One region of the Bradyrhizobium sediminis genome, then DNA from elsewhere that is predicted to be linked to it. Evidence: predicted binding sites of a transcription regulator. Region 1 holds the regulator's gene; the other holds the start of a gene.
The links. Region 1 encodes LexA, which represses DNA repair genes until DNA is damaged. Its sites were predicted from a motif close to TGTTCNNNNTGTGTTCNG; they were not measured.
Positions count from the first base shown of each region.

Region 2: a site for LexA is predicted at 10,607-10,624, ahead of recA (recombinase RecA). Genes of this name have one in related genera too.

Region 1 covers NZ_CP076135.1:3,097,673-3,112,722, reverse strand. The annotation lists gene lpxA (acyl-ACP--UDP-N-acetylglucosamine O-acyltransferase) at 195-998, shown strand; gene KMZ68_RS14820 (LpxI family protein) at 1,021-1,875, shown strand; gene lpxB (lipid-A-disaccharide synthase) at 1,875-3,065, shown strand; gene gltA (citrate synthase) at 3,143-4,444, opposite strand; gene gltX (glutamate--tRNA ligase) at 4,604-6,028, opposite strand; gene KMZ68_RS14800 (glutamine--tRNA ligase/YqeY domain fusion protein) at 6,164-7,846, shown strand; gene KMZ68_RS14795 (YybH family protein) at 7,873-8,259, shown strand; gene KMZ68_RS14790 (hypothetical protein) at 8,290-8,625, opposite strand; gene KMZ68_RS14785 (ComEC/Rec2 family competence protein) at 8,769-11,048, shown strand; gene KMZ68_RS14780 (hypothetical protein) at 11,087-11,317, opposite strand; gene KMZ68_RS14775 (hypothetical protein) at 11,379-11,798, opposite strand; gene lexA (transcriptional repressor LexA) at 12,047-12,754, opposite strand; gene KMZ68_RS14765 (molybdopterin molybdotransferase MoeA) at 12,970-14,181, opposite strand; gene KMZ68_RS14760 (HAD-IA family hydrolase) at 14,316-14,945, opposite strand; gene KMZ68_RS14755 (MFS transporter) at 15,013-15,050, opposite strand, start outside.
Region 2 covers NZ_CP076135.1:3,716,662-3,731,711, forward strand. The annotation lists gene KMZ68_RS17945 (cyclic nucleotide-gated ion channel) at 1-1,148, opposite strand, end outside; gene alaS (alanine--tRNA ligase) at 1,174-3,855, opposite strand; glycine riboswitch at 4,050-4,138, shown strand; gene gcvT (glycine cleavage system aminomethyltransferase GcvT) at 4,276-5,421, shown strand; gene gcvH (glycine cleavage system protein GcvH) at 5,447-5,812, shown strand; gene gcvP (aminomethyl-transferring glycine dehydrogenase) at 5,910-8,777, shown strand; gene recA (recombinase RecA) at 9,418-10,512, opposite strand; gene KMZ68_RS17975 (PilZ domain-containing protein) at 11,188-11,421, shown strand; gene KMZ68_RS26245 (hypothetical protein) at 11,627-11,941, shown strand; gene KMZ68_RS17985 (hypothetical protein) at 12,377-12,607, opposite strand; gene KMZ68_RS17990 (Crp/Fnr family transcriptional regulator) at 12,832-13,542, shown strand; gene KMZ68_RS17995 (hypothetical protein) at 13,558-13,848, opposite strand; gene KMZ68_RS18000 (PaaI family thioesterase) at 14,171-14,662, shown strand; gene KMZ68_RS18005 (HdeA/HdeB family chaperone) at 14,698-14,991, opposite strand.

The sequences.
Region 1 (15,050 bases):
GGCGGCAGGCCTCGGGGCGCGCCGCTTCGGTAAATCAGCTCATTTCTGAAGCGCAGCCGATGCCGGGCCGATCGTCTTCGAACCAAGCGTGCCGAAACACAGCGTAACCATACGTCACTAGACAGTATCGGGACGTCGCGGTAACCACCGGAAAACCTGAGCACATCAACGGCGATATTGGCGAATAGCGGACAATGATCAGGATCGATCCCACCGCGCGGATTGAGGACGGCGCCGTGATCGGCGAGGGCACCTCGATCGGTCCCTATTGCGTCATCGGCCCCCACGTCGTGATCGGCGCCAACTGCAAGCTGCTGGCGCATGTCTACGTCACCGCGCAGACCACGATCGGTGAGGGCTGCACGATCTATCCGTTCGTTTCGCTGGGAACGCCGCCGCAATCGCTGGCCTATCGCGGCGAACTGACCAGGCTCGAGATCGGCCAGGGCTGCACCATCCGGGAGCAATCGACCATGAGCGCCGGGACGCTCGGCGGCGGCGGCATCACTAGCGTCGGCGATCGCGGCTATTTCATGAACTGCAGCCATATCGGACATGACTGCGTGGTCGGCAATGATGTAATTTTCGCGACCTCCGCTACGCTGGGCGGTCACTGCGAGGTCGGCGATTTCGTTTTCATGGGCGGCCTGTCGGCGGTGCATCAGTTCGGCCGCGTCGGCTCGCAGGTGATGGTCAGCGCCCTTACTGCCGTGCGCGGTGATGTCATTCCGTACGGCCTTGTGAACGGCCAGTTCGCTCACCTCACCGGCCTCAACGTCGTCGGCATGAAGCGCCGCAAGTTCAGCCGCGAGCGCCTCGCGAAAGTGCGGTCATTTTACCTGAAGCTGTTTCACGGCCCGGGCGTGTTTGCCGAGCGCCTGGATGCGGCACGGCATCTGGCGGGCACGGATCCCGCGATTGCCGAAATTCTCGATTTCATAGATGCCGGAAAGCATCGCGAGTTGTGTCAGCCCTCGAAGGCCGGCAAAGCTGCCTGATGCTGCCGTCCCGGGGGCAGTCATGACGAACGCGGCTTTGGACCCATCGCCCGTAGGCATCGTCGCGGCCGGCGGCGTCATGCCGTTCGCGGTCGCGGACTCGCTGATCGCACGCGGCATCCATCCCGTCCTGTTCGCGCTGAAGGGCGCCTGCGATCCGGTACGGGTGACGCGCTTTCGCCATCACTGGATCTCGGTCGGCCAGGTCGGCCGGGCGGTGAAGCTGTTTCGCAGCGAGAACTGCCGCGATCTGGTCTTCATCGGCACGCTGGTGCGGCCGGCGCTGTCGGAGATCCGGCTGGACTGGGGCACACTACGCGTCCTCGCCCGTCTGTGGGCGGCGTTCCGCGGCGGCGACGATCACCTGCTGTCCGGCATCGGCCGCATTCTCGAACAGGACGGATTCCGGATGGTGGGAATCAAGGACGTCGCCCCGGACCTGCTGGTGCCCGAGGGATGTCTGACCCGGAAGGCGCCGGATGAAAGAGCCGCCGCCGACATCGCCAGGGGGCGCGACGTGCTGCGGGCGCTGAGCCCGTTCGATATCGGTCAGGCCGCGGTGGTGATCGACGGCCACGTGGTCGGGGTCGAGGACATCGAGGGCACCGACGGCCTCCTGGCGCGCGTCGCACGGCTGCGCGACGAGGGCCGGATTCGCGCCAAGGCGGCGCGGGGCGTGCTGGTGAAGGCGCCGAAGAGCGGCCAGGACTTGCGCTTCGATCTTCCGACCATCGGGCCGCGAACCGTCGAAGGCACCATCAAGGCCGGACTTGCCGGGATCGCCGTCGTCGCCGGCAATACGATTGTCGTCGAGCCGCAGGCCATGATCGAGGCCGCAGACGCGGCAGGCCTGTTCGTGACGGGGTTGCCCGCGTGATTCCGGCACGAGCCCCCGCCAATGTCGCGCGAAAGATATTCCTGATTGCGACCGAGGAATCCGGCGACCGGCTCGGCGCCAGCCTGATGAAGGTGTTGCGCCAGCGGCTCGGTGGCGCCGTCCACTTCGAAGGCATCGGCGGCCAGGCGATGGCGCGCGAAGGACTGGTGTCGCTGTTTCCGATCGAACGGCTGTCGATCATGGGACTGGCGGCGGTCGTCAAGCAGTTGCCGATGATCCTGCGGCATATCAGGGAGACCGCCGCGGCGGTGATGCAGGCGTCCCCTGACGTGCTGGTGATCATCGACAGCCCCGATTTCACCCATCGCGTGGCGCGGCGCGTCCGGGCGAAGGATCCTGCGATACCGATCATCGATTACGTTTCGCCCTCGGTCTGGGCCTGGCGGCCCGGCCGGGCACGCGCGATGTGCGCCTATGTCGATCACGTGCTGGCGCTGTTGCCTTTCGAGCCCGAGGAATATCGCAAGCTGCGCGGCCCGCCCTGCAGCTATGTCGGCCATCCCCTGATCGAGCAGCTCGGGAGCTTGCGGCCCGGGGCCGACGAGCAGAAGCGCCGCGATGAAGCGCCGCCGGTCCTGCTGGTGTTGCCGGGAAGCCGCCGCAGCGAGATCAGGCACCACATGGCGGTGTTCGGCAAAACGCTCGGCCTGCTGCAGGCACAGAACGTGGCGTTCGAGTTGATCCTTCCGACCATGCCGCATCTGCTCGAGGCGGTGAGGCAAGGCGTGGAGGGCTGGCCGGTCCAGCCGCGGATCGTGCTCGGCGAGCAGGACAAGCGCGCGGCGTTCCGGATTGCACGCGCAGCACTTGCCAAGTCCGGCACGGTGACGCTGGAGCTGGCGCTTTCCGGGGTGCCGATGGTCACGGCCTACCGGACCGGTGCCCTGGAGGCCTGGATCATGCTGCGCCTGATCGAGGTGAAGTCGGTCATTCTGGCCAACCTGGTGGTCGGCGAGAACGTCGTGCCGGAATTCTTGCAGCAGGACTGCACGCCGGAGAAGCTGTCGCGCGCGCTGCGCGACGTGCTCGAAGATTCGCCGCTGCGGCGGCGGCAGCTCGAAGCCTTTACCGGGATCGACCGGATCATGTCGACCGGCGACCAGTCGCCCAGCGCGCGGGCCGCCGATATCGTGCTGGCGGCGTTGCGAAAGGCGCGGCGGACGAATTGAAATCGCAGAACTGAAAAATGCGGAAGCCGGATGCAGCGACTGCATCCGGCTTCCAAAATGCAATCTCTTGGCTGCGCCTACTTGCGCTTGGCCATGTCGACGTAATCGCGGCGGGCGACGCCGGTATAGAGCTGGCGCGGCCGGCCGATCTTCTGCTGCGGATCCTCGATCATCTCGCTCCACTGGCTGATCCAGCCGACCGTGCGGGCGACCGCGAACAGCACAGTAAACATCGAGGTGGGGAAGCCCATCGCCTTCAGCGTGATGCCCGAATAGAAGTCCACGTTCGGATACAGCTTGCGGTCGATGAAATACTGATCGCTCAGCGCGATCCTCTCCAGTTCCAGCGCGACCTTCAGCATCGGATCGTCGCCGTGGCCGGTCTCCGCCAGCACGGCGTGACACATCTTCTGCATGATCTTGGCGCGCGGATCGTAGTTCTTGTAGACGCGATGCCCGAAACCCATCAGGCGGACTTCGCTGTTCTTGTCCTTCACCTTCTTGATGAAGTCCGGAATCTTGTCGACGGTGCCGATGTCGGCAAGCATCGCAAGGGCCGCTTCATTGGCGCCGCCATGCGCCGGACCCCACAGGCAGGCGATTCCGGCGGCGATGCAGGCGAACGGATTGGCGCCGGAGGAGCCGGCGATGCGCACCGTCGAGGTCGAGGCGTTCTGCTCGTGGTCGGCGTGCAGGATGAAGATCTTGTCGAGCGCGTCCGCCAGCACCGGATTGATCTTGTAGTCCTCGCAGGGCACCGCGAAGCACATATGCAGGAAGTTCTCGGCGAAGGAGAGCGAGTTCTTCGGGTACATGAAGGGCTGGCCGACGGTGTATTTGAACGCCATCGCCGCCAGCGTCGGGATCTTGGCGATCATCCGCATCGAGGCGATCATGCGCTGCCGCGGATCGTTGATGTCGGTGGAGTCGTGATAGAACGCGGCCAGCGCGCCGACCGCCGCCACCATGATCGCCATCGGATGGGCGTCGCGGCGGAAGCCCTGGAAGAAGCGGGCCATCTGCTCGTGAACCATGGTGTGATGGATCACGCGGTTGTCGAAATCGGCTTTCTGCGCCTTGGTCGGGAGTTCCCCGTAGAGCAGGAGGTAGCAGGTCTCGAGGAAGTCGCCTTTTTCAGCGAGCTGCTCGATCGGATAGCCCCGGTACTCCAGGATGCCGGCGTCGCCGTCGATATAGGTGATCTTGGACTGGCAGCTCCCGGTCGAGGTGAAGCCCGGATCGTAGGTAAACATTCCGGCCTGGGCGTAGAGCTTGGCGATGTCGATGACATCGGGCCCGACCGTGCCGCTCAAAATCGGGAAATCAAAGGTCTTGTTGCCAACCGTCAGCGTTGCGGTTTTTTTGTTGGATGCGTCCATCGTGAAGTCCCCGATGAGATCGTTGCGAAAACCGGCGGCCGGGAGCGCCAAGACGTTGGAGATGGCGCAGGAAACCGGGTGTTCTGGGAGTGCCTCAGAAATGGGTATCTTATTGCTGTTTGCACTGCAAGACGGCCACTCCGGGCCCCCAATACCACCTTATGAGGGGGTCTGGTCGCCAAGCCGGGCCAGGCATTCCTGCCGTCCCAGCACCGCCAGGACGTCGAAAATTCCCGGCGACGTGGTCCGGCCGGTCAGCGCTACCCGGAGTGGCTGGGCCACCGCCCCAAGCTTGAGGTTGTTGGCTTCGGCAAAGGCGCGCATCGCTGCCTCGGTGGTTTCCGAGGTCCACGATGAAACCGGCTCCAGCGCGAGCCGGAGCCTGCCGATCAGTTGGCGGTTTTCCGGCGTCAGCAGGGCCGCGGCTTTCGGCTCGACCTCGAGCGGCCGGTCGGCAAAGATGAAATAGGAACTGTCGATCAGCTCGATCAGCGTCTTGGCGCGCTCCTTGAGGCTCGGCATCGCCTGCAGCAGTTGCGCCCGCGTGGTGTCGTTGAGCTTGGCCTTGAGGTGAGACCGGTCCGGAACATAGTCCAGTACGTCTTCGAACATCGCCACCAGCGCTCGATCGTCGGCGTGACGGATGTAGTGGCCGTTGAGGTTTTCCAGCTTGGCGAAGTCGAACCGCGCGGCCGACCGTCCGATCGCGGGCAGGTCGAAGGCGTCGATCATCTCCTGGGTCGAAAAGATCTCCTGGTCGCCATGGCTCCATCCAAGCCTGACCAGGTAATTGCGCAGCGCCGCCGGCAAGTATCCCATCGCGCGATAGGCATCCACCCCCAGCGCCCCATGGCGCTTCGAGAGCTTCGATCCGTCGGGACCATGGATCAGGGGAATGTGGGACATGCTCGGCAGGTCCCATTCCAGGGCATCGTAGATCTGCTTCTGGCGGGCGGCGTTGATCAGGTGGTCGTCGCCCCGGATGACATGGGTGACGCCCATGTCATGGTCGTCGACCACGACCGCGAGCATGTAGGTCGGGTTGCCGTCGCCGCGCAGCAGCACGAGGTCGTCGAGGTTTTCGTTCTGCCAGACCACGCGGCCCTGGACCTGGTCCTCGATCACGGTTTCGCCGGTCTGGGGCGCCTTGAGCCTGATCGTCGGCTTCATGCCGGCCGGCGCCTCCGACGGGTCGCGGTCGCGCCACAGGCCGTCATAGAGCCGCGTACGGCCCTCGGCGCGGGCCTTTTCGCGCATCGCCGTCAGCTCTTCGGCAGTCGCATAGCAGCGATAGGCCTTGCCGCCGGCCAGCAAGGCTTCCGCGACCTCGCGGTGGCGTGCGGCCCGGCTGAACTGGTAAATGACGTCGCCGTCCCAATCGAGCCCGAGCCATTTCAAGCCGTCCAGGATCGCCGCGATGGCCGGTTCCGTCGACCGCTCCCGGTCGGTGTCCTCGATCCGCAACAGCATCTTGCCGCCGCGCTTTTTGGCATAAAGCCAGTTGAACAGCGCCGTGCGGGCGCCTCCGATATGGAGAAAGCCGGTCGGTGAGGGGGCAAAGCGGGTGACGACGGAATCGGGCATACCAACTGCATTTCGGGGACAATAAGGGGTTGCGCAAGGCGCGGTGGTGTATAGCAGGAACCAAGCATAACTAAAGCCTTCCTTGGAAGGTGCGGATTTGGCAGAAGGTCCGCTGATTCCGAACGGGAACCAAGCATGACAGCAGAAACGGTGGCGGCAGAGGCAGGCCGCGATTTCATTCGCGACATCATCCAGGCCGATCTCGACGCCAAGAAATACCGCCAGATCGTGACGCGCTTCCCGCCGGAGCCGAACGGCTATCTGCATATCGGCCACGCCAAGTCGATTGCCCTCAATTTCGGCATCGCGCAGGAATTTGCCGGCCGCTGCCACCTCAGGTTCGATGACACCAATCCGACCAAGGAAGAGCAGGAATATATCGATTCGATTCAGGCCGACGTGCGCTGGCTCGGCTTCGACTGGGGAACCGACCTCTATTACGCGTCGGACTATTTTGAGCAGCTTTACCAATGGGCCGAGGGCCTGATCCTCGCCGGTCATGCCTATGTCGACGACCAGTCGCAGGAGGAAATCCGCCTCTCGCGCGGCACGCTGACCGAGCCCGGCAAGAACTCGCCGTTCCGCGACCGACCGGTCGAGGAGAACCTCGATCTGTTTCGCCGCATGAAATCAGGCGAATTCCCGAACGGCGCGCGGGTGCTGCGCGCCAAGATCGACATGTCCGCGGGCAATATCAACCTGCGCGATCCCGTGCTCTACCGCATCCTGCACGCCACCCATCCGCGCACCGGCGATGCCTGGTCGATCTATCCGAGCTACGACTATGCGCACGGGCAGTCCGACGCGATCGAGGGCATCACCCATTCGATCTGCACGCTGGAATTCGAGGATCACCGGCCGCTCTACGAATGGCTGCTCGACAAGCTGCCGGTGCCATCGAAGCCGCATCAATACGAGTTCGCGCGGCTTAACCTGACCTACACGCTGCTTTCGAAGCGGGTGCTGACTGAGCTGGTGCGCGGCGGCCACGTCGCAGGCTGGGACGATCCGCGCATGCCGACCATTGCCGGGCTGAAACGGCGCGGGGTGCCGCCGGCGGCGATCCGCGAATTCGTCAAGCGCATCGGGGTTGCGAAAGCCAACAGCGTGGTCGACGTCGGCATGCTGGAATTCTGCATCCGCGAGCTTCTCAACAAGAGCTCGCTGCGGCGGATGGCGGTGCTGCGGCCGCTGAAAGTCGTGATCGAGAATTATCCGGAAGGTGCGAGCGAAGAACTCGAGGCGCAGAACCATCCGGACGATCCGGCCGCCGGCACGCGAAAGATCGCGTTCGGCCGCGAGCTCTATATCGAGCGCGACGATTTCATGGAAAATCCGCCGAAGAAATTCTTCCGGCTGTCGCCGGGCATGGAAGTGCGGCTGCGCTACGCCTATTTCATCAAGTGCACGGGCGTGATCAAGGACGCGGCCGGCGAGGTCGTCGAGCTGCGCTGCAGCTACGATCCCGCCACCAAAGGTGGCAACGCGCCCGACGGGCGCAAGGTCAAGGCCACCATGCACTGGCTGCCGGCCAAGCAGTCGCTGCCGGCCGAAATCCGCATCTACAACCAGCTGTTTTCGAAGCCCAATCCGGATGCGGCCAACTTCGCCGGAGATCTCAACCCGCAGTCGCTGGAGGTCCTGAGCGATGCGCGGATCGAGCCCGCGATCGCGGCCAGCAACTCGTCGGAGGTGATGCAGTTCGAGCGGCAGGGCTATTTCACGCGCGATGCGGATTCGACGCCGGATCGTCTGGTCTTCAACCGGACCATCGGCCTGCGCGATACCTTTGCAAAGGAAGTCGGGGCTAAGGGCTGAGGCGGCTCTGTTGACGGGATCGACCGATGCGAAGCACCGCCGACGACATCGTGTCTGTCATCATCGAACAATGGTCGGCGAATTTCAGCAGGCTCGACGTCGACGCGCTCGCGTCGCTCTATTCAAGCAATGCTTTGTTCTTCGGTTCGAACCCGTCGCTGTATCGCGGCAGGGAGGGTGTCGCGGCCTACTTCAACGCGCTGCCGCGATGGCGCGCGCCCGCCGTTCAATTCACGGATATCGTGGCCGCGCCGGTCGGCTCCGATCTGATCAACATGGCGGGCACCGCGTCCTTCGTCGTCGAAGAAGGCGAGGCGACCCTGTCGGTCAAGATCACCTGGGTGATCGTGCGCGAAGACGGCTATTGGAAAATCCTCAGCCATCACGTTTCGTCGCAAGTGCCGCTGCTCTAGCGGCAGGGCTCATTCAAGCGGCCGGGATCGTCAGCAATAACCGTAGAAGCCGCAGACATAGGGCAGGCGCGCGCCGTCCCAATAATAGGGCCCGCCGTAATAGGGGCCCGGGTAATAGAACGACCACGACGAGCCGTAGTTATAGATGCCCCGGTTCCACGGCGGATTGGGCAGCTGATTGTAGGGAATGATCGGCGCCACATATTCAGCCGTCCGGTAAACGACCACAGGGGGCGGAGGCTCCGCAAAGATCGCGCCAAGCCGGCTCTGGGTCGGCAGATCGGCGGCATCGGCGGTCATCGCGCTGACGGCGAGCGCGAAAGCGGCAAAAACGGCAAGAACGGAAAGCATGATCCGGTGTGGCATGGCCGAGCCCCGATTGATTCGGGAATCCTATCCCTTGCCCCGTTAGTAATAGTTAACGGAATTCTCCATCCGTTCCGCTAGCCGCCCGGCAACAGCTTCCGGTAGCCTGACGATCTCCAAGGGATCGCAGGGTGTAGTACCCGATGGCAGAGCGGGGCAGGTCTCCAGGCCGGACGCAGGGATTTGCCGGCACCTGGCCGCCGCGCGGGGCGGCGCAGGCCGGCGGCCTCGCGCCATCGGGCCTCGATGCATGGCCGGCCCTGGTCGCAAAACTGCGGGCGTGGCTCGCCGCCGAAGCCGGCGCCGGCCGCTTGCTGCCGTGGGTGCCGGTCGCCTTCGGCGCCGGGATTGCCTTCTATTTTGCCGCCGACCGCGAGCCGGTTCTGTCGGTCGCGGCGGCCGCGGCGGCCGGGTTCTGCCTCGCGGCATTCCTGCTGCGGCGGCACAAGCTATTTCCCGTCGCCGTGATGATCGCCGCTGTCGCCGCCGGCTTTGCGGTCGCGACCTGGAAAACCGCGCGGGTCGCGCATGGCATATTGGCGAGGCCGATGTATTCGGTGTCGCTGTCGGGCTTCGTCGAGACCCGCGACATCCGCGAACGCACCGACCGGTTCGTGCTGCGCGTGACCAGGATGGAGAGCCCGCGCGGCGCCACGACACTGCAACGCGTGCGGCTGTCGGTGCGCAAGGGCACAGCGCCTGCGGTCGGCAGCTTTGTCGAATTGAAGGCCCGGCTGCAGCCGCCGCTCGCGCCGTTGCGGCCGGGTTCCTACGATTTCGGCCGCGACATGTATTTCGCCGGCATCGGCGCCTCCGGTTTCGTGATGGGCGCCATCAAGTCCGCGCAGCCGCCCGACAGCGGCGGCTTGTCGCTGCGCTACGCTGCCTTGATGCAGGGCTTGCGCGATGCGATCGACGCCCGGATCCGGACTACGCTGGAGGGCGACCGCCGCGCGATCGCGACCGCGCTTCTGACCGGACGCCGCGACGCCATCTCGCCGCCCGTCAACGATGCGATGTTCATCTCCGGGCTCGGCCATGTGCTGTCGATCTCGGGCTATCACATGGCTGTGGTCGCCGGCGTGGTGTTCTTCGCGGTCCGCGCGCTGCTGGCGCTGATCCCGCAACTCACCGTCGGCTCTCCGATCAAGAAATGGTCGGCGGCCGCGGCGCTCGCTGCCGCCGCGTTCTATCTCTTGCTGTCCGGTGCCGAGGTCGCCACCCAGCGCTCGTTCTTCATGACCGCGGTGGTGCTGATCGCTATCATGGTCGACCGCCGCGCCGTGACCTTCCGCACGCTGGCGGTGGCGGCGATGATCGTGCTCACGATCGCGCCGGAAGCGCTGGTGCATCCGAGCTTCCAGATGTCGTTCGCGGCGACGCTCGGGCTGGTGGCGCTGGTGCAGATCGGCATGCCCGCTCTGTTCGCCGCGCCCGACAATTCGGCCACCGCGCGGGCGGCGCTGTGGGGCGGGCGGGAGGTCGCGATGCTGGCGCTGGCCTCGCTGGTGGCGGGGCTCGCGACCATGCCCTATGCCGCCTTTCACTTTCACCGGGTGACACCCTTTGGCGTCATCGCCAATCTCGCGGCGATGCCGGTGGTGTCGGCTGTGGTGATGCCGGCGGGCCTGCTCGGCATGGTCGCGATGCCCTTCGGCTTCGACGGCGTGTTCTGGCAGGTCATGGGCTGGGGCATCGACTGGATGATCACGGTGGCGCAATGGGTCGCCGCACTGCCGGGCGCGATCGGCCGCATCGCGGCATTCGGGACCGGGCCGCTGGTCGCGGCCAGCCTCGGCATCATCCTGATGGGGCTGCTGCGCACGCCGCTGCGCTGGGCGGGCGCAACCCTGGTGGTGCTGGCGGTGGCATGGGCTCTGGTCCGGCCGCAGCCGGATATCCTGATTTCCGCCGACGGCCACAATATCGGCGTCCGCGGCAGGGACGGACGCCTGCATCTGATCCGAAGCGCCAAGGAGGCTTTTCTGCTGCGGGAATGGCTGGCGGCCGACGCCGACGGCCGCGTCCTTACGGATTCCTCGCTCGCCGAAGGCGTATCATGCGACCAGGCCGGCTGCGTGGCGCAACTGGCCGATGGCGGCTTGGTCGCGCTGGCGTTGCGGCCCGAGGCGCTGGCGGACGATTGCGAGCGCGCGGCGCTGCTGGTCACGGCGCGGCCGGCATCGCCGGGCTGCGGCGCGCTCGTGGTCGACCAGGATCGCCTGCGCCGGCAGGGCGCGCTGGCGCTGCGGCGAACCCGCGACGGATTTGCGGTCGATGCGGTCAGGCCGAAAGGCGTCGATCGGCCGTGGTCGCCAGCGGTGGCGGGCGATGCGGAGGACGGGACCAGCCTGGTGCGCCCGGCCATCGCGAAGCCGGCGGACGCGACGCCGTCGGAAGCCGACCTGCAGGCGGACGACTGAGGCGGTGAGGCCAGTCAATCGCCAAGTCGCTGATCAAGTCAGCTTTCACCGCTGGATTGCGGATTTTCCGGCAGTTCGAAGGCGCCGAGATGAAACTCGTCGACGTCGTCCGTAGTCGTCATTTTGACCAGCGTGAAAGACGCATCCGGGAACTGCTGCCAGATGACAAGATCCTCCGCCGCAACGGTGAGCCAGCCGAACGTGAACATGTACCGGCCGGGCTCCGTCACCCGCCCGGCTTTTTGCCATGTCACCTTGCGAACCGCCAACAGCGTCCCCTTCGCGAGCGGCCCTGCCGGCCTGGACCGGCAGGGTTATCTACATGGCCATTCAGGCGGAGATCGCCGCCGCTGTTGGCGTCGCGGCTGCCGGTCGTTCCTGCGCCGTCACCTGCTGCGCAACAGGCAATTGCAGCACAGTGGCGTGCTGACCTTCGCAGAGCTGCGTCACCAGCACACTGCTTCCATCCGGAAATTCGATCGAGTCATGGTGGCGCTGCGGGACGTTCGGCTCGACCGCGCCGAATTTTCCAACCCGGAAATTGAGGGCCTTGGTCCAGATCCACCCGTTGTCGTATTTGACGTTGTCAGCGAACGCCAGTTCGGTTCCGGGAAGGATGCAGACCGCCACCTCGGGCTCGGCTTCCGAGGCGAAGCCGCGCGTCGAGGTGCCGCGGAATGTCGTGGTCGTCAGCGTCTCTCCGACTTTGGCGGGGCGTGACGCTACGGCGTGGAGACTATAGTCACACATCGGATCGCTCCTCATTCGAGATAGCCAACCCGCGCCCCTTGAGAGGCGCAGGCCTCTATCAGAGTGGACGGCAATCAAAATATGCCTGATTGTGGGCAATTCTACGGCTCTCGACGGCGAGTTCGATCACAAATGCGTTTGAGGATTTGGCGGAAATAGCTTCGCCGCGCGCGCGACAGATGCATTCACCGCGGCCGCCATTGGACTGCCGCGGTTTCCCTGCCTGGGAACGACCGATCCGGGGCGGATCAGTACTTCCGGTACAGTCCGATCAGCTTGCCCTGAATCCTGACCCGGTTCGGCGGCAGGATGCGGACTTCGTAGGAGGTGTTGGCCGGCTCCAGCGCGATCGACGCGCCGCGGCGGCGGAAGCGCTTCAGGGTTGCTTCCTCCTCGTCGATCAACGCCACCACGATGTCGCCGGTGTCGGCACTGTCGTTGCGCTGGATCAGTGCCATGTCGCCGTCGAGAATGCCGGCGTCCACCATGGAATCGCCGCGCACCTCGAGCGCGTAATGCTCGCCGGAGCCGAGCATGTCCGGCGGCACGCTGATGGTGTGACTGCGGGTCTGCAGCGCTTCGATCGGCGTGCCTGCGGCGATGCGGCCCATGACGGGAACCGCGACCGGACGCTCGCCGTCACTCTCGGAACCGGCACTGCTGGAACGCACCTTGCCGAGCGTGCCTTCGATCACGCTGGGCGTGAAACCGCGGCGGCCGTTGCCGGCGCCGGCGCCTGAAATCTCGGGCAGCTTGATGACCTCGATCGCGCGGGCGCGATTGGGCAGCCGGCGAATGAAGCCGCGCTCTTCCAGAGCGGTGATGAGGCGATGGATTCCCGACTTCGAGCGCAAATCCAGCGCGTCCTTCATCTCGTCGAAGGAAGGCGGAACGCCGGATTCCTTCAGGCGTTCGCTGATGAATCGCAGGAGTTCATATTGTTTGCGCGTGAGCATCTCGACCAATCCCCAGTTTGACGGTGTCATTCGATTCCGAGAGGCGTTTTCCGGGAATCGAGGCGTTCAGGGAATCAAAGACTCCAGAACTTCGATTAGCTGGCACCAATACTCGAAACAAATCATGAACAGACACTATATGTTCCATATGTGTTCCGCAACCACTTAATTTATCGTCAACGCAGCAGGATTTGTTGGGACAGGTGGTTTTGGGGTCAGTCCGGAAGCCGCAGGATCTCGCAGGGCGTGCCAGCGGCAGCGGCAGGCGCAAACGGGCGGCGCATCACGAGCGCCGCTGCCGCAGCGAGATTTCCGAGCAGCGAGCTGTCCTGATGGTTGACCGGAGTGGCGATCAGGACGCCGTCGGCGCGCCGCTCGAGACGCGCGCGAAGATAGTCCTCGCGCATGTCGTTGGCGGCGACGTCGGACCCGAGCAAAGCCGTTTCGCTGACGTGGTGGACGGCCGACCGGCCGGACAGCGCGCGAATCAGCGGCGCCAGGAACAGGAAGCCGCAGACATAGGACGACACGGGATTGCCGGGCAGGCCGATCACCCGCATCGCGCCGAGCCGCCCGTGCATCATCGGCTTGCCCGGCCGCATCGCGATCCGCCAGAACGCCATGGCGACGCCCTCGGCCTCCAGCGAGCGCTTGACCAGGTCGTGGTCGCCGACCGATGCGCCGCCCATGGTGACGAGGATGTCGGCGCCGCTGTCGCGGGCGCGGCGGATGCCTGACGTGGTGGCCTCGACGGTGTCGGCGGCGATGCCGAGATCGACGGTCTCGGCGCCTGCACCCCGGGCCAGCGCCCGCAGCGCGTAGCCATTGGAATAGACGATCTGTCCGGGGCCGGGGATCGAGCCTGGCATCACAAGCTCGTCGCCGGTGGCGAGCATCGCCACTTTCGGCCGGCGATGCACGGCCAACTCCGGGTGGTTCATGCCCGCGGCCAGCGAGAGATCGCGGTCGGTGAGGCGGGTTCCGCGCGGCAACAACACGTCGCCCTCGCGAAAGTCGATGCCGGCCGGGCGGATATGCCGCCCGGGCCGCGCGGCTTCCGTGATCGTGATGCCGCCGTCCTCGACGACGGTATCTTCCTGGATGATGACGGCGTCGGCGCCCGCAGGGATCACGCCGCCGGTAAAAATCCGCACCGCCTCGCCCGCGCCGACCGTCCTTTCGAACGGGCGGCCGGCCGCGACCTCGCCGATCACCTTGAGCCGCGCCGCCACATGAGAGGCGTCGGCGGCGCGCACCGCATAACCGTCCATCGCCGACATCGCCTGCGGCGGCTGGGTCCGCAACGCCGCGACGTCGCGCGCCAGCACTCGGTGGTAGGCCGCATCCAGCGCGACCATTTCCTCCGGCAGCGGCTCGACGCCGGCGAGAACCGCGGCGAGGGCGTCGGCGACGGGCATCAGTGCCACGGTGAAACTCCCACTTTGACGTCATTGCCTGCGACAAACGCGAAGCGTTTGCGCAAGGGAGCGCATGCGACGAAGCAATCCAGCTTGCTGCTCCATGGATTGCTTCGCTGCGCTCGCAATGACGGTCTCATAGCTTAAATCCCGAGCTCCGCCAGCGCCTTCGCCACGTCATCGGTCGACCTCACGTGAACCCCGATCAGGCCCCGCGCCCGCGCGCCCTCGATATTATCGGCCAGATCGTCGAAGAACACGATGCGTGAGGCCGGCACGCCGATCGCCTTCACCACATGGTCATAGGCGTCAGCGTCGGGTTTCCGCAGCCCGATCGCGGAGGACAGAAACATTTCCCGGAAATGGCCGAGCACGTCGGCATAGGCGACCGGAAAATAATCGACATGGGCGTTGTTGGTGTTGGAGAAGGCATAGAGCGGCAGACGCTTTGCGGCGCGGGCCAGCAGCGCTGCGATGCCGGGCATTTCGCCGACGAAAATCGCATTCCAGCCTTCCAGCAGTTGCCGGTCGGAAAGCCCGATGCCGAGCGATTGGCGCAGGCTTTCAAAATACGCGGCATCGTCGATCTTGCCGACCTCATGACGCCGGTAGGATTCCTCGCGGACAAAGCGCGCGGCGATCTCGGCAGGCGCGCAGCCAGCGTGACCGGCCCAGCAGGTGAGCGCCTTGTTGAAATCGATATCGAGCACGACGCGGCCGAGATCGAACAGCAGCACGTCGGCGGCGCCGGGGGTGAGGAGAGGCGGGCTCATGGAGGCGGTGTACGAAAAACGAACGAAGCGGGCAACGGTGATAAGCGCTTGAAGCCCTGCAAAGCCTTCAATCCGATCGCAAAACCTCTTCCGGCGGTTTGGTGT
Region 2 (15,050 bases), 620 kb from region 1:
GCCGTTTCGGCGAGGCGCGCCTTGACGACTTCCTGGACGTGAGCGGCAAGCTTCGGCGCCCGCGCGATCAGGGCATGGAAGTCCTGCGCGTCCAGCGCCAGCAGGTTCGACTTGCGTAGCGCGGTGACGGTGCCGCTGCGCTGAGTCCGCTGCAACAGCGCGATCTCGCCGAAAAAACTGCCATCGGCGAGCCGTATCTTCTGGGCGGGCAGCTCGATCTCGACCTCGCCGGCGGCGATGAAATACATCGACGAAGCCGGCTCGCCCCGCCGCACCAGGATCTCGCCGGTCTCGACGGTCTGGGTCCGCAACAGCCGCATGATGTCGGCGATCTCGGTGGCGCGCAGATGCGCAAACAGCGGCACCCGCGCCAGCATGCCCCAGGTCACGATGAAGTCGTGACGGCGGACTTCATTGGCGAAGGCGCCGGAAATGATCGCCACCGGCAGCGCGATCATCACGAACCCGCCGACGATGGCGAAACTGGCTACGGCCTTGCCCATTGGCGTTACCGGAATCACGTCGCCATAGCCGACCGTGCCGAGCGTCACGATCGCCCACCACATCGCCTGCGGAATGGTGCCGAACTTGTCGGGTTGGACCTCATGCTCGATCGCGTACAGCAGTGTCGCGAAGGTGAGCACCGCGCCGACCAGGATCACCAGACATCCGAACAGCGTACGCCGCTCGGCATGCACTGCCGCCAGCAAGGAGCGCATCGCCGTCGAATAGCGGACCAGCTTGAAGAACGGCAGCATGCCGAACAACACCAGCATCGGACGCTCGTTGCTGAATAGCGCTACGCCGGACGGCAGCACCGACAACAGATCAATGATGCCGAGGCTGGAGGTCGCGTAGTGAAAGCGGGCATGCCACGGGCTCATCTCCCGATACGGCGCATGTCCGGCAACGCTCCAGAGCCGCGCGGCATATTCGAGGGCAAAGATCGCGAGCGACCCCGCCTCGACCGCGCTGAGCAGCCAGCCGAACCGCGCATCGATCTGCGGTACCGACGCCAGCACCATCGCCGACACATTGACGACGACGATCCCGATGATCACATGCGCGAGCCGCGCGCTCGGCGTGTAGGGAATGTTGTCGTGCTCGAGCAGATCATAAACCCGGCGGCGCAGATCGTAACCTTGCATCGCGCTCTCCCCCGGGTGGATGGGCTCAGGCACTGCCTATCGCTTTTTCGATCGCCGATAGTGCGGCACCCGCCTTGGCGCCATCGGGACCGCCGGCCTGCGCCATGTCGGGCCGCCCCCCGCCGCCCTTGCCGCCGAGCGCTTCGGAGGCAATCTTGACGAGATCGACAGCGTTGAAGCGCGAGGTGAGATCGCTGGTGACGCCGACCACGACGCCGGCCTTGCCGTCGCCGGTGACGCCGACGATGGCGACCACACCGGAGCCTAGCTGCTTCTTGCCGTCGTCGGCGAGGCTCTTGAGGTCCTTCATCTCGATGCCTTCGACCGCGCGCGCCATCAGCTTGACGTTGCCGACCTCGCGGATGCCCGCGGCAGCCGCCGCGCCGTTGGAACCGGAAGCGCCGCCGCCCATCGCGAGCTTCTTGCGCGCATCCGACAGATCGCGCTCCAGTTTCTTGCGCTCTTCCATCAAGGCCGCAATGCGCGCCGGCATCTCATCGATCGACGTGCGCAGTTCGCCGGCCGCGGATTTCGCCAGCGCGATGCTGTCATTGGCGTGCTTGCGCGCATGGCGGCCGGTCAGCGCCTCGATGCGGCGGACGCCGGAGGCGACCGCGCTTTCGCCGGTCACCGAAATCAGGCCGATATCGCCGGTGCGCCTGACATGGGTGCCGCCGCACAATTCCACCGACCAGCCGAGCGCGTTGCTGCCGTGCTCGCGCGCCTGCCGTCCCATCGAGACCACGCGCACCTCGTCGCCGTATTTCTCGCCGAACAGCGCGCGCGCACCGGCGTCGCGGGCGTCATCCACCGCCATCAGCCGGGTGACGACCTCTTCATTTTCCAGCACCACCTCGTTGGCGATGTCCTCGATGCGGGCGAGTTCGTCCTGGCTGATCGGCTTCGGATGCACGAAGTCGAAACGCAGGCGATCCGGCGCCACCAGCGAGCCGCGCTGTGCGATGTGATCGCCGAGCACCTGGCGCAACGCTTCATGCAGCAGATGCGTCGCGGAGTGATGGGCACGGATCGACGAGCGCCTGACATGATCGACCTCAAGCGCCAGCGCCGTCCCCGGCTTCAGGGTGCCCTGCTCGACCTGGCCCAGATGCACGAAGAGATCGCCGGCCTTCTTCTGGGTGTCGGTGACGCGGAAGCGCACGCCCTCGCCGGTCATGATGCCGGTGTCACCGACCTGGCCGCCGGACTCCGCATAAAACGGCGTCTGGTTCAGGACGACGGCGCCGCTCTCGCCCGCCTTCAGGCTCTCGACATCGTTACCGTCCTTCACCAGCGCCGCGACCACGCCTTCGGCGGTCTCGGTCTCGTAGCCCAAAAACTCCGTGGCGCCGAGCTTCTCGCGCAGCGGGAACCAGACGTTCTCGCTGGCGGTATCGCCGGAGCCGGCCCATGCCGCGCGCGCCTTCGCCCGCTGCCGGTCCATCGCGTCGGTGAACGACGCGAGGTCGACCGAGATGCCGCGGTTGCGTAGCGCATCCTGGGTAAGGTCGAGCGGGAAGCCATAGGTGTCGTACAGCGTGAACGCGGTATCGCCGTCGAACATGTCGCCCTTCTTCAGGCTCTCGCTCTTCTCCTCCAGGATAGTCAGGCCGCGTTCCAGCGTCTTGCGGAACCGGGTCTCTTCCAGCCGCAGCGTTTCCTCGATCAGGTTTTCGGCGCGCACCAGTTCGGGATAGGCCTGGCCCATCTCGCGCACCAGGGCCCAGACCAGCCGATGCATCAGCGGGTCCTTGGCGCCGAGCAACTGCGCGTGGCGCATGGCACGGCGCATGATCCGGCGCAGCACGTAGCCGCGGCCCTCGTTCGAGGGCAGCACGCCGTCGGCAATCAAGAACGACGACGCGCGCAGATGGTCGGCGATCACGCGCAACGAGGCCTTCTGCTCGCCCTTCGGATCGGCGCCGGTCAGTTCCGCGATGGCGCGGATCAGCGCGACGAACAGGTCGATGTCGTAATTGTCATGCTGGCCCTGCAACACGGCGGCGACGCGTTCCAGCCCCGCGCCGGTGTCGATCGAGGGCTTCGGCAGCAGATTGCGCACGCCGCCTTCGAGCTGCTCGTATTGCATGAACACGAGATTCCAGATCTCGATGAAGCGGTCGCCATCCTGCTCGGCCGAACCCGGAGGGCCGCCCCAGATCTTGTCGCCGTGATCGTAGAAGATTTCCGAGCACGGCCCGCACGGACCGGTATCGCCCATCTGCCAGAAATTGTCCGAGCCCGCGATGCGGATGATGCGGGACTCCGGCAGGCCGGCGATCTTCTTCCAGAGATTGAAGGCCTCGTCGTCGTCGACATAGACGGTCGCGGTGAGCTTGTCCTTCGGCAGTCCGAATTCCTTGGTGACGAGATTCCAGGCGAGCTCGATGGCGCGGTCCTTGAAATAGTCGCCGAAGGAGAAGTTGCCGAGCATCTCGAAGAAGGTGTGATGCCGCGCGGTGTAGCCGACATTGTCGAGATCGTTGTGCTTGCCGCCGGCGCGCACGCATTTCTGCGAGGTGGTGGCGCGCTGATAGGGCCGCTTTTCAACGCCGGTGAAGACGTTCTTGAATTGCACCATGCCGGCATTGGTGAACATCAGCGTCGGGTCGTTGCGCGGCACCAGCGGCGACGACGGCACGATTTCGTGGCCGTTGTCGGCAAAGAATTTCAGAAAAGTCGACCTGATCTCGTTAACGCCGCTCATGTCCGTCCAATCGCATTATTGCCCGGGATTGGCCCATTTCTCCCGGCGCAACGCTTTTAGACGCGGGGGATGGCGGTGTCCAGAAAGTGTGCAGGAGATCAGGGGCTTGCCGCACCAGCACAGGAACCGTTGATAGATGCTGCGGGTGCGTTGACAGCCTTGGCGCGGCTGTGTTTTCCTCCTATCTGTTCAAGACAGTCACGTCGGGAGAGATCGGCTTAAGCGCCGGCGCCGAAGGAGCAACCGCCCCGGAAACTCTCAGGCAAACGGACCGCGTGACTTGCTAGCATCTGGAAAGAGACGCCACCGGGCCGGTTCCGGGACGCGTCCGCCGACGGGATAATACTCTCAGGCACAGCGACAGATGGGGCTTCGACCGGTTTTCGAGGAATTGTCCTCGAGAACCGCGAGGGCCCCATGATGCTTGCGCGCGAAGCCGAGACGCCACTGAAAACCACTCCCCTGCATGCGCTGCATGCCACCTGCGGCGGCAAAATGGTGCCGTTCGCGGGCTACGACATGCCCGTACAATTCGCCGCCGGCGTACTCAGGGAACATCTGCATACCCGCAAGTCTGCCGGCCTGTTCGACGTCTCGCATATGGGCCAGATCGCGCTGCGGGCGAAATCCGGCCGGGTCGAGGATGCGGCCAGGGCGCTGGAGCGGCTGGTGCCGCAGGATATCGTCGCGGTTGCGCCGGGCCGCCAACGCTATGCGCAGTTTACCAATGAAGCGGGCGGCATCCTCGATGACCTGATGGTGGCGAATTTCGGCAGCCACCTGTTCCTGGTGGTCAACGCCGCCTGCAAGACCGAGGACGAGGCGCATCTGCGCGCGCAGCTTTCGGGCGACTGCATCATCGAGCCGCTCGGCGATCGCGCGCTGATCGCGCTGCAGGGTCCGCAGGCCGAATCGGCCCTGGCCAAATTGTGCCCGGACGTAACGGCGATGCGCTTCATGGACGCCGGGCCGCGCCGCGTCGACAACATCGACTGCTTCGTCTCGCGCTCGGGCTACACCGGTGAGGACGGGTTCGAGATTTCGGTTCCGGCCGAGCGGGCGGAAGCCCTGGCCAAGACCCTGCTGGCAAACAGCGACGTGCTGCCGATCGGGCTCGGCGCCCGCGACAGCCTGCGGCTGGAGGCCGGGCTCTGCCTCTACGGCCACGATATCGACACCACGACCACGCCGGTCGAGGGCGCGCTGGAATGGTCGATCCAGAAGAGCCGCCGCCAGGGCGGCGCGCGCACCGGCGGTTTTCCCGGCGCGGACAAGATTCTCTCGCAGCTCGAACAAGGCGCCCCGCGCCGCCGGGTCGGACTGAGGCCGGAAGGCCGCGCCCCGGTGCGCGAAGGCGCGCCGCTGTTCGCCAGTGAAACGTCCTCCGAACAGATCGGCGCCGTCACCTCGGGCGGTTTCGGCCCCAGCCTCAATGCGCCGGTCGCGATGGGCTACCTGCCGTCGCAGGCGGCCACGGGCACGCTGGTGTTCGCCGAGTTGCGCGGCGCGCGGCTGCCGCTGCGGGTCGCCGCCATGCCCTTCGTTCCCAACACTTACAAGCGCTGAATCTGCAAACGCTGAAGGAATTGCCATGACGACCTTGTACACCGCCGACCACGAATGGCTCCGCATCGAGGGCGATGTCGCCACCGTCGGCGTCACCGATTACGCGCAGTCGCAGCTCGGCGACGTCGTGTTCGTCGAACTGCCGAAGATCGGCCGCAGCCTGAAAAAGGCGGAAGCCGCCGCCGTGGTCGAATCGGTGAAGGCCGCCTCCGACGTCTACGCGCCGATTTCCGGCGAAGTGCTCGAGGTCAACGACGCGCTCGCGGCCGAACCGGCGCTGGTCAATTCCGACGCCGCCGGCAAGGCGTGGTTTTTCAAAGTGAAGATATCGGACAAGAGCGAACTCGGCGGCCTGATGGATGAGGCCGCCTACAAGGCACATACGGCGTGACTGAATGAAGCGATTTTGCGCCCGCTGGAGCCTGTCATCGGGCTCGCCGAAGGCGAGACCCGGTGGCGAGGCATGACGAGCAATAGAGGAACAGCCCATGACCGCGCACCGCAGATCCGCTGACGAGGCCGCCACCACCTTCGTGCGCCGCCACATCGGCCCCTCGCCCCGCGACATCCAGGCGATGCTGGAGACCGTGGGCGCCAAGAGCCTTAGCGCGTTGATGGCCGAGACCCTGCCGTCATCGATCCGGCAGAAGGCGCCGCTCGACCTCGGCACGCCCCTGAGCGAGACCGAGGCGCTGTCGCATATGCGCGAACTGGCGTCGCAGAACCAGGTGTTCACCTCGCTGATCGGTCAAGGCTATTCCGGCACGGTGCTGCCGGCGGTGATCCAGCGCAACATCCTGGAGAACCCGGCCTGGTACACGGCCTACACCCCGTATCAGCCCGAAATCAGCCAGGGCCGGCTGGAGGCGCTGTTCAACTTCCAGACCATGATCTGCGACCTCACCGGGCTGGACGTCGCCAATGCCTCGCTGCTGGACGAAGCCACCGCCGCGGCGGAAGCGATGGCGCTGGCCGAGCGCGCCGCGCAAGGCAAGACCAAGGCCTTCTTCGTCGACCACGAGGTCCACCCGCAGACCCTTGCCGTGCTGCGCACCCGCGCCGAGCCTTTGGGTTGGCAACTGATCGTCGGCGATCCCGCCTGTGATCTCGACAAGGCCGAGGTGTTCGGCGGATTGCTGCAGTATCCCGGCACTTCCGGCGCGGTGCGCGACCTGCGGCCGGCGATCGCGGGGTTGCGCGCCAGAGGCGCGCTGGCCGTGGTCTCCGCCGACCTCCTGGCGCTGACGCTGCTGGCGTCGCCGGGCGAACTCGGCGCCGATATCGCGATCGGATCGGCGCAGCGCTTCGGCGTGCCGATGGGATATGGCGGACCGCACGCGGCCTATATGGCGGTGCGCGACGCGCTGAAACGCTCGCTGCCCGGCCGCATCGTCGGGTTGTCGATCGATTCGCGGGGGCAGCCCGCCTATCGGCTGGCGCTGCAGACCCGCGAGCAGCACATCCGCCGCGAAAAGGCGACCTCCAACATCTGCACCGCGCAGGTGCTCCTGGCGGTGATCGCCTCGATGTATGCGGTCTATCATGGCCCGGAGGGCCTGACCCACATCGCGCGGACCGTGCACCGCCGCGCCTGCGTGCTGGCGGCGGGACTGCGCCAGCTCGGCTTTGCGCCGCAATCGGCCGCCTTCTTCGACACCCTGACGGTCGACGCCGGCGCCAGGGTCGGGGAAATCGCCGCCTGCGCGCTGGCGGAAAGGATCAACCTGCGGCTCGGTGAGGGTACGCTCGGGATCGCGCTGGACGAGACCACGAGCCCGAAAGACGTCGAGGCGGTATGGCGGGCGTTCGGCGGCAAGCTGGCTTACGCGGAAGTCGAGGCCGGCGCGCGCGAGGCGCTGCCGGCGGAGCTGAAGCGGGCGACCGCCTTCCTCACCCATCCGGTGTTCCACGCCCACCGCTCCGAGACCGAGCTGCTGCGCTACATGCGCAAGCTCAGCGACCGCGACCTCGCGCTCGACCGCGCCATGATCCCGCTCGGCTCCTGCACCATGAAGCTCAATGCCACGACCGAGATGATCCCGCTGACCTGGCCCGAATTCGGCGAACTGCACCCGTTCGCGCCTCGCGACCAAGCCAAAGGCTATCACGCGCTGTTCCACCGGCTGGAACGATGGCTGTGCGACATCACCGGCTATGACGCGGTCTCGCTGCAGCCGAATTCCGGCGCGCAAGGTGAATATGCGGGGCTATTGGCGATCCGCGGCTACCACGCCGCCCGCGGCGAGCCGCACCGCAAGATCTGCCTGATCCCCTCCTCGGCGCACGGCACCAACCCGGCCTCCGCCCATATGGCGGGCATGGAGGTCGTGGTGGTCGCCTGCGACAGCAGGGGCGATGTCGATGTGACTGATTTGCGCGCCAAGGCCGAAAAGCATTCGCAGGACCTCGCCGCGATCATGATCACCTACCCCTCCACCCACGGGGTGTTCGAGGAGCATATCAGCGAGATCTGCGACATCGTGCACGGCCACGGCGGGCAGGTCTATCTCGACGGCGCCAACCTCAACGCCCAGGTCGGGCTGTCGCGGCCCGGCGACTACGGCGCCGACGTCAGCCATCTCAATTTGCACAAGACCTTCTGCATCCCCCATGGCGGCGGCGGTCCCGGCATGGGCCCGATCGGGGTCCGGGCGCATCTCGCCCCGTTCCTGCCGGGTGATCCGGACAGCGCGGCGCCCTCGGCGGTCGGGCCGGTGTCGGCGGCGGCGTTCGGCTCGGCGTCGATCCTGACTATCTCCTACATCTACATCCTGTTGATGGGCGGCGAAGGCCTGACCCGCGCCACCGAAATGGCGATCCTCAACGCCAATTACATCGCAAGCCGGCTCGATCCGCATTTCCCGGTGCTGTACCGCAATGCCAAAGGCCGGGTCGCCCATGAATGCATCGTCGACCCCCGCCCGCTGAAGACGTCCAGCGGCGTCACCGTCGACGACATCGCCAAGCGGCTGATCGACTACGGCTTCCATGCGCCGACCATGAGCTTCCCGGTGCCGGGCACGCTGATGATCGAGCCGACCGAATCCGAATCGAAAGCCGAGATCGACCGCTTCTGCGACGCCATGGTCGCGATCCGGCAGGAGATCGCCGAGATCGAGTCCGGCCGCTGGAAGGTCGAGGCCTCGCCGCTGCGCCACGCCCCGCACACCGTGCACGACATCGCCGACGACCTGTGGCAGCGGGCCTATGGCCGCGCCGAGGGCTGCTTCCCGGCCGGCACCTCGCGCGCCGACAAATACTGGTCGCCGGTCGGCCGGGTCGACAACGTCTATGGCGACCGCAACCTGGTCTGCTCCTGCCCGCCGGTTACTGCATATGCAGAGGCGGCGGAGTAGGGAATTTCGCTGACGTACAGGTTCCGCATTTCACGGCAGTTCTGTCGTTGCACCCTTCATGGCGCGTGGCACATCTCCGCCGGCACGCGTTTCTATCGGCAGTTCCGATGCTGTTGCAGGCATCCGCGCACTGGCCGTAATTTTGGGTGCATATGTAATGCTGAATTTGGGTGCACTTGATACAGTCTTCCTGGGCAAGCCCGGCGCTGACCGAATTCAGGAAAGAGATCGTCGCCCACGCGACTGCATTGATAATTCTCATCGTACATCACCGCCGGCTCGTGCCTTGTACCGCGACCACGTACCGTCCGAAATGACGGCTCCACCACTTCAAGTGCCACGCCAGGTGAGCGGATCATAAATCTCCGCTCACGACTCTAAGCACTTTCAAACTCTCGCGATTCCGGATCGGTCGCGCGCACAAAACGCCGCCTTCGCGGGCTCGTCCAAAATCAAAACGGGCACTGGGGACGTCGGCAACTCAACGTCCTCAGCGCCCGCTCATGTCGAACCTTAAGTCAGGCGACCAAGGCCCGACAAATTCTCTCGGTCATGATCCGAATGAATCGGATCATGACCTCGTTTCTTTGTCTGAGCATGATCTAGTCGGAAAACCGGTTCCCACTTTTCCGGATCATGCTCAATCCTCCGCCGGCTCGTCACCGTCGGCGTCGCGCTCGGGACTGCCGGCCAGAATCTGCTCGGCGATCAGGCCGGAGTTCTGGCGGATCGCCGCCTCGATCTTCGCGGTCATGTCGGGATTGGCCTTGAGGAACGCCTTCGAATTCTCGCGGCCCTGGCCCAATCGCTGGCTGTCATAGGAGAACCAGGCGCCGGACTTCTCGACGATGCCGGCCTTGACGCCGAGGTCGAGGATTTCGCCCATCTTGGAGACGCCCTCGCCATACATGATGTCGAATTCGACCTGCTTGAACGGCGGCGCCAGCTTGTTCTTCACCACCTTGACGCGGGTCTGGTTGCCGACCACCTCGTCGCGCTCCTTGATGGCGCCGATGCGGCGGATGTCGAGGCGGACCGAGGCGTAGAATTTCAGCGCGTTGCCGCCGGTGGTGGTTTCCGGCGAGCCGTACATCACGCCGATCTTCATCCGGATCTGGTTGATGAAGATCACCATGGTGTTGGACTTGTTGATCGAGGCGGTGAGCTTGCGCAGCGCCTGGCTCATCAAACGGGCCTGCAGGCCGGGCAGCGCGTCGCCCATCTCGCCCTCGAGCTCGGCCTTCGGCACCAGCGCCGCCACCGAATCGACCACCAGCACGTCGACCGCGCCTGATCGTACCAGGGTGTCGCAGATTTCCAGCGCCTGCTCGCCGGTGTCGGGCTGCGAGATCAGGAGTTCGTCGATGTTGACCCCGAGCTTGCGGGCATAGACCGGATCGAGCGCGTGTTCGGCGTCGATGAAGGCGCAGATGCCGCCCTTCTTCTGGCCTTCGGCCACCGTGTGCAGCGCCAGCGTGGTCTTGCCTGAGGATTCCGGCCCGTAGATTTCGACCACCCGGCCCCGCGGCAGGCCGCCGACACCGAGCGCGATATCGAGCCCGAGCGAACCCGAGGAAATGGTCTCGATATCCATCGAGCGGTCGTTCTTGCCCAGCTTCATCACCGAGCCCTTACCGAACTGGCGCTCGATCTGGGAGAGCGCGGCGGACAGGGCCTTGGTTTTGTCCATGGAGGATCCTTCGACGATACGCAGGGCGGTAGTGGGGGCGGCCATTGGTGGTGCTCCTTATGAAGGGGATTCGCTAGAGGGACAAACGAGCGGCTGACCTTGAAACGGGCGATGACGAAAATGTACCCCATTTGTTCCAAGTTCGCAATATGTTCTTTTCTTTCGCGGGATGCCTGGCCTGTTTCCCTTAGCGAGTGACCCAAATCGAAAATGAGCACGGGCCTATTTTGATTCTCCAGAACGGATCGCGAATACACGTTCCGTTAACGGAAACCGTAAAATTACGGATCAGGCTGCCTCGGTTGGCGGCCTCTTTCATTCGTCATTCTTCGCCCTGAAGCTCGCAGGGCAGTTTCGTCATCAGAACACCAACAACGCCCCGTAGGACTACGCAGACGGCTGTTTTGTCGTGCCTTGAGTGGCGGTGGCAGTCGTCCTCCACTACAACCGTTCGGCAAATGACCAGAACCGGCGAGCCACAGCAGGAGCCCCCACCCCGCAAGTGCGAGGATTGCGGAGGCGACATGAATGCCCTCGGCAAACTGCCGCAGGTCCGGGCACGGCCTGCGGTCCGGATTTTCCGCTGCCACTCATGCAACAACATCGCGTCGGAGCCGTATTAGCCCCGCCTCGGTTTGGCAGCCGCTTTCGTGGTCCCACGGGGTATCCCGCCCGCCGGGCGGTTATCGAATTCTTAGGATTTGGGTGTATGTGGATTCCATGGACGAGAAGCGGACTTCTCCACGGCACCGCGTCTTGAAGGCCGGAACGATCGAGTTCCACGGCGGCGCGATCGACTGCATGATCCGCAATCTATCGGCTGCGGGCGCGGCTCTCGACGTGACCAGCCCGGTCGGCATCCCCGCGCATTTCACGCTGTTCGCCGATGGCTCGCCGCACCACTGCCACGTCATCTGGCGTAAGGAAAAACGGATCGGCGTCGCGTTCGATTGAGGCCGGCGGGCGAGGCTCAGTTTTTCCTTTCCCATGGATGCGGCAATGCCGCCGAATAAGGCCTCGCGCCTTTGCCCTGGATCAATGCGCGCTGTTGCGGCCTGGATCATTGATACATCAGCACCTACCGAGTGGCCCCGCGAGGGCGCCGTTCCGGCATCTGCCAGGAGCCCGGCGAGCGGATCGTTCGGGCTCCGCCTTTTCGATGGATCCTGCGCGCCGAATTGAGCCCTTACCGGCCCCGATTCGCGGCGGCGGGGCTCGCTGGCATATCGTCCGTCCGAAAACATTGACGCGGATCAATTCGGAAAAACCTTCTGGAGGCCAGAATGCCTCACTTATGGGTAATATTATCTTCAAGTGTCCGCGAACCGGTATGAATGTGCAGCACTGGCTGGCTGACGACCCCGGGGCCGACGATTCAACCTCCAGTTACGAAACCGTGGTCTGCCAGGCCTGCAGTCGCCTCCATTTCATCAACCGGACGAGCGGCAAGCTGCTGGGAGCGGAAGAAGAATAGCCCCCGCCTCCGGTAAGCCCCGCCCCACCTACAAGCTTGAGTTGAGCTGGCACTATGCTGTACACGCAGATGTGGCAGGCTGACTGTCACCGATTCGGAAAAAAGCGCGAGGGCGGCCATCATGGCGTCTGGCGACGGGAACGCTCCGCCCGATCCGGCGGATCAGGACAGCCCCGCGCGCCGTTGCGAAAGATGCGGCGCTGAAATGAAACGGCTGGGCGAACTCCCCGCGCTGTCGACCCACGCCGCCATCAAGGTTTTCCGCTGCTACGCCTGCGATCACGTGGTTTCCGACCGCGCTTGAGCCGCTCTGTCCAGCCATCGTTCCCGCCTCTGGCGGAAGCCATGCGACGACGCCGGAATGTCCCCCGTGGGAAGAATCTCAATATTCATAGATAGTTGGGGGAACGACACCGCCCCCCTGATCCGGAACCGTCAGTCGGCGCTGCGCAGCCGCCGCATGGTGAATTCGATATCGCCGTCAGGCAGTTCGCGCCAGCTTTCGACCCCGCTCATATAGGCGGCCCTGGGAAAGCGGGTGAGGAAGTCCCGCGCCTTCGTCCGCGCCGCCTCACGGGGCAAGGTGAAGGTCTCGCGCAGAAAGCCGTCGTCCGGCTTGCGCCGGGCGGCCATCCGGTCGGCGAGATCGCGCGGGCGCGAGGCCATGTCGCAACTCCAACAGATGACGACCGGCTCAATATAGGGTGGGCGGCGGCCAATCCGAGTCCCCCTACCCGAATGCCGGGAATTGAGTCGCCTCTTCGACCTAGGATTGCTACAATTCAGCATCGGCGACGATCCCCAGTCGCCGGCAAACCGCGGATCGCCCTCTCGGAGCGCTCTTCTCACTCCTGCGGTAACTCGGCCAACCGACCGGGCAGGACATCGCAGTGGCAGCGCCCGTCGACATCGGACTACCCTCTGACAACAGACTGCTCGCTGCGCTGCCGCGTCATGATTTCGACCGGCTGCTTCCGCATCTGTCGTCGGTGTCTCTGCCGCAGGCGCTCGTGCTGGGCGAAGCCGGCGGCGAGGTCGACCACGTCTACTTTCCCCATAACGGCATGCTGTCGCTGCTCGCCGTGCTGCGCGGTGGCAAGGCGATCGAGACCGCGACCGTCGGCCGCGAAGGCGTGGTCGGCGCGATGGCCGGGCTCGGCCTGTACAAGTCGCTGGTTCGCGTCGTGGTGCAGATGCCGATGGCCAGCAGCAGGATCGCCGCCACCCATTTCAGGACCATCGCCGCGACCAGCGAACCCATTCGCAATCTCTGCATCCGCTACAACGAGGTGCTGCTGTCGCAGGCGCGGGTGACGGCCGCCTGCAACGCGCTGCACTCGATCGAGGCCCGGTTCTGCCGCTGGCTGCTGCAGAGCGCCGACCATGCGGGCAGCGACACCGTCGCGCTGACGCAGGAATTCCTCGCGGAAATGCTGGGGGTGCGGCGCACCTCGGTGACGGAAGTCGCGAGCAAGGTGCAGGCCGCCGGCGCGATCAGCTATTCGCGTGGCGTAATCAGGATCCTGGACCGGACCGCACTGATGCAAATGTCCTGCGAATGCTACGAGACGCTGCTCGATCAGTCGGCCGCACTGGCTTGATCGAGGCGCACCGCCTCAGTTGGCGGTGCTGCCGGTCTTGGTCCGCGGCTTCGCGGGAGCCTGCGTCTTGGATGTGGATGTCTTGGGCGCATCGGCGCTGCGCACGCCGCCCCAGGGATCGTTGGAGACCTTGGCGTCCGGAATCTTCTTCAGCGAATCCTTGTATTTCTTGTCGCGTTCCGCCTCGGCTTCCTTTTCCTCCGGAGATTTGGATTGCAACTCCGGGATCAGGTTGATGTTGGGGGTCTGCGCGTAAGCCGTCCCTGCCAGCAACGCGACGACGGCGGCCGCGCCAAGAATTCTCATCGGGGAAACTCCCTGGATTTTCGAAGGCTATATATCACCGCACCCGCCGCAACGCCAAGCGCGCCCGCCTTCAGGTTCAATACCGGTCCGACTTGCAGGATTTCGGCGATTGCGTCCAATCGTCCCAGACCGGGCCGCATTTGGTGCAACCATTGAGCACGAGACCTAGGGCGACCACGCTGAAAATCAGTGCCAATCGCCTGAACATGGTCACCCTGCTCTCCCTACCCGGCTATCCTACGGCTGGAAGTCAGACATTTTCAAGCCGCGCAGGGAGAGTGTTCATTTGGGTCGGACGCACTTAAGAATGCGAGGAAACCATATGAAACGGGGGGAACCGACGTTGAAACAGGACCAACAGCACCCAAGGAAATTCGATATCGAGGAAGCAAGGCGCGTGCTCGGCGATGTGTTTGCGCCGTGGGTGCAGGATCTCAATCTCTCGATCGAGGGCATCGATTACGAGCCGCCGCAAACTGCCGCCGCCGGCTGGCAGCCGGGTGCGGTCCTGCGCATGCCCTTCTCCGAGCGGCTGTGCCGGAACGGCGGCATCGTCTGCGGCCAGGCGTTGATGGCGTTCGCCGACACCGCAATGGTGATTGCCAACCTCGCGGCCAACCGCGGCTACCGGCCGATGACGACGGTCGATCAAACCACGCATTTCATGCGAGCCGCGACCGCATCCGACGTGCTGGCGGACGCGCGGGTGGTCCGCATGGGCCGCACCATGAGCTTCGGCCATGTCACCCTGTCCAGCGCCCACGACAACAAGCCTGTGGCGATGGTATCGAGCGCTTTCGCGATGCTGACATAGTGCTTTCGTGCGAAAGCCCGCTGCCGGTCAGCGGATCACTTGCCGAGAATCTTTTCGGCGGCGGTGACGATGCTGACGGTCGGATTCTTGCCGCAGAAGGTGCCGAACTTCTTGGCGTTCTCGACGAACACGTCGGTATCGATGATCGCCTCGTCGGAATCGCCCTTGTACCAGCCGTCCATCCAGGTCAACACCATCTTGATTTCGTCCTGGCTGCCTTCGACGAACTGCTTGCAGGTCATGGTCGACAGGTCGACCACGACGGCATGGGCCGGCGCCGCCGAAAGCAGAAGGCCGGCGGCAAACAGCAGCGCGCCCGTCGTTTTCATGATCGTGATCTCCGTTGCAGTGTGAAGTTGCAGCATGGACAGATTCTGCAACGCCGCGC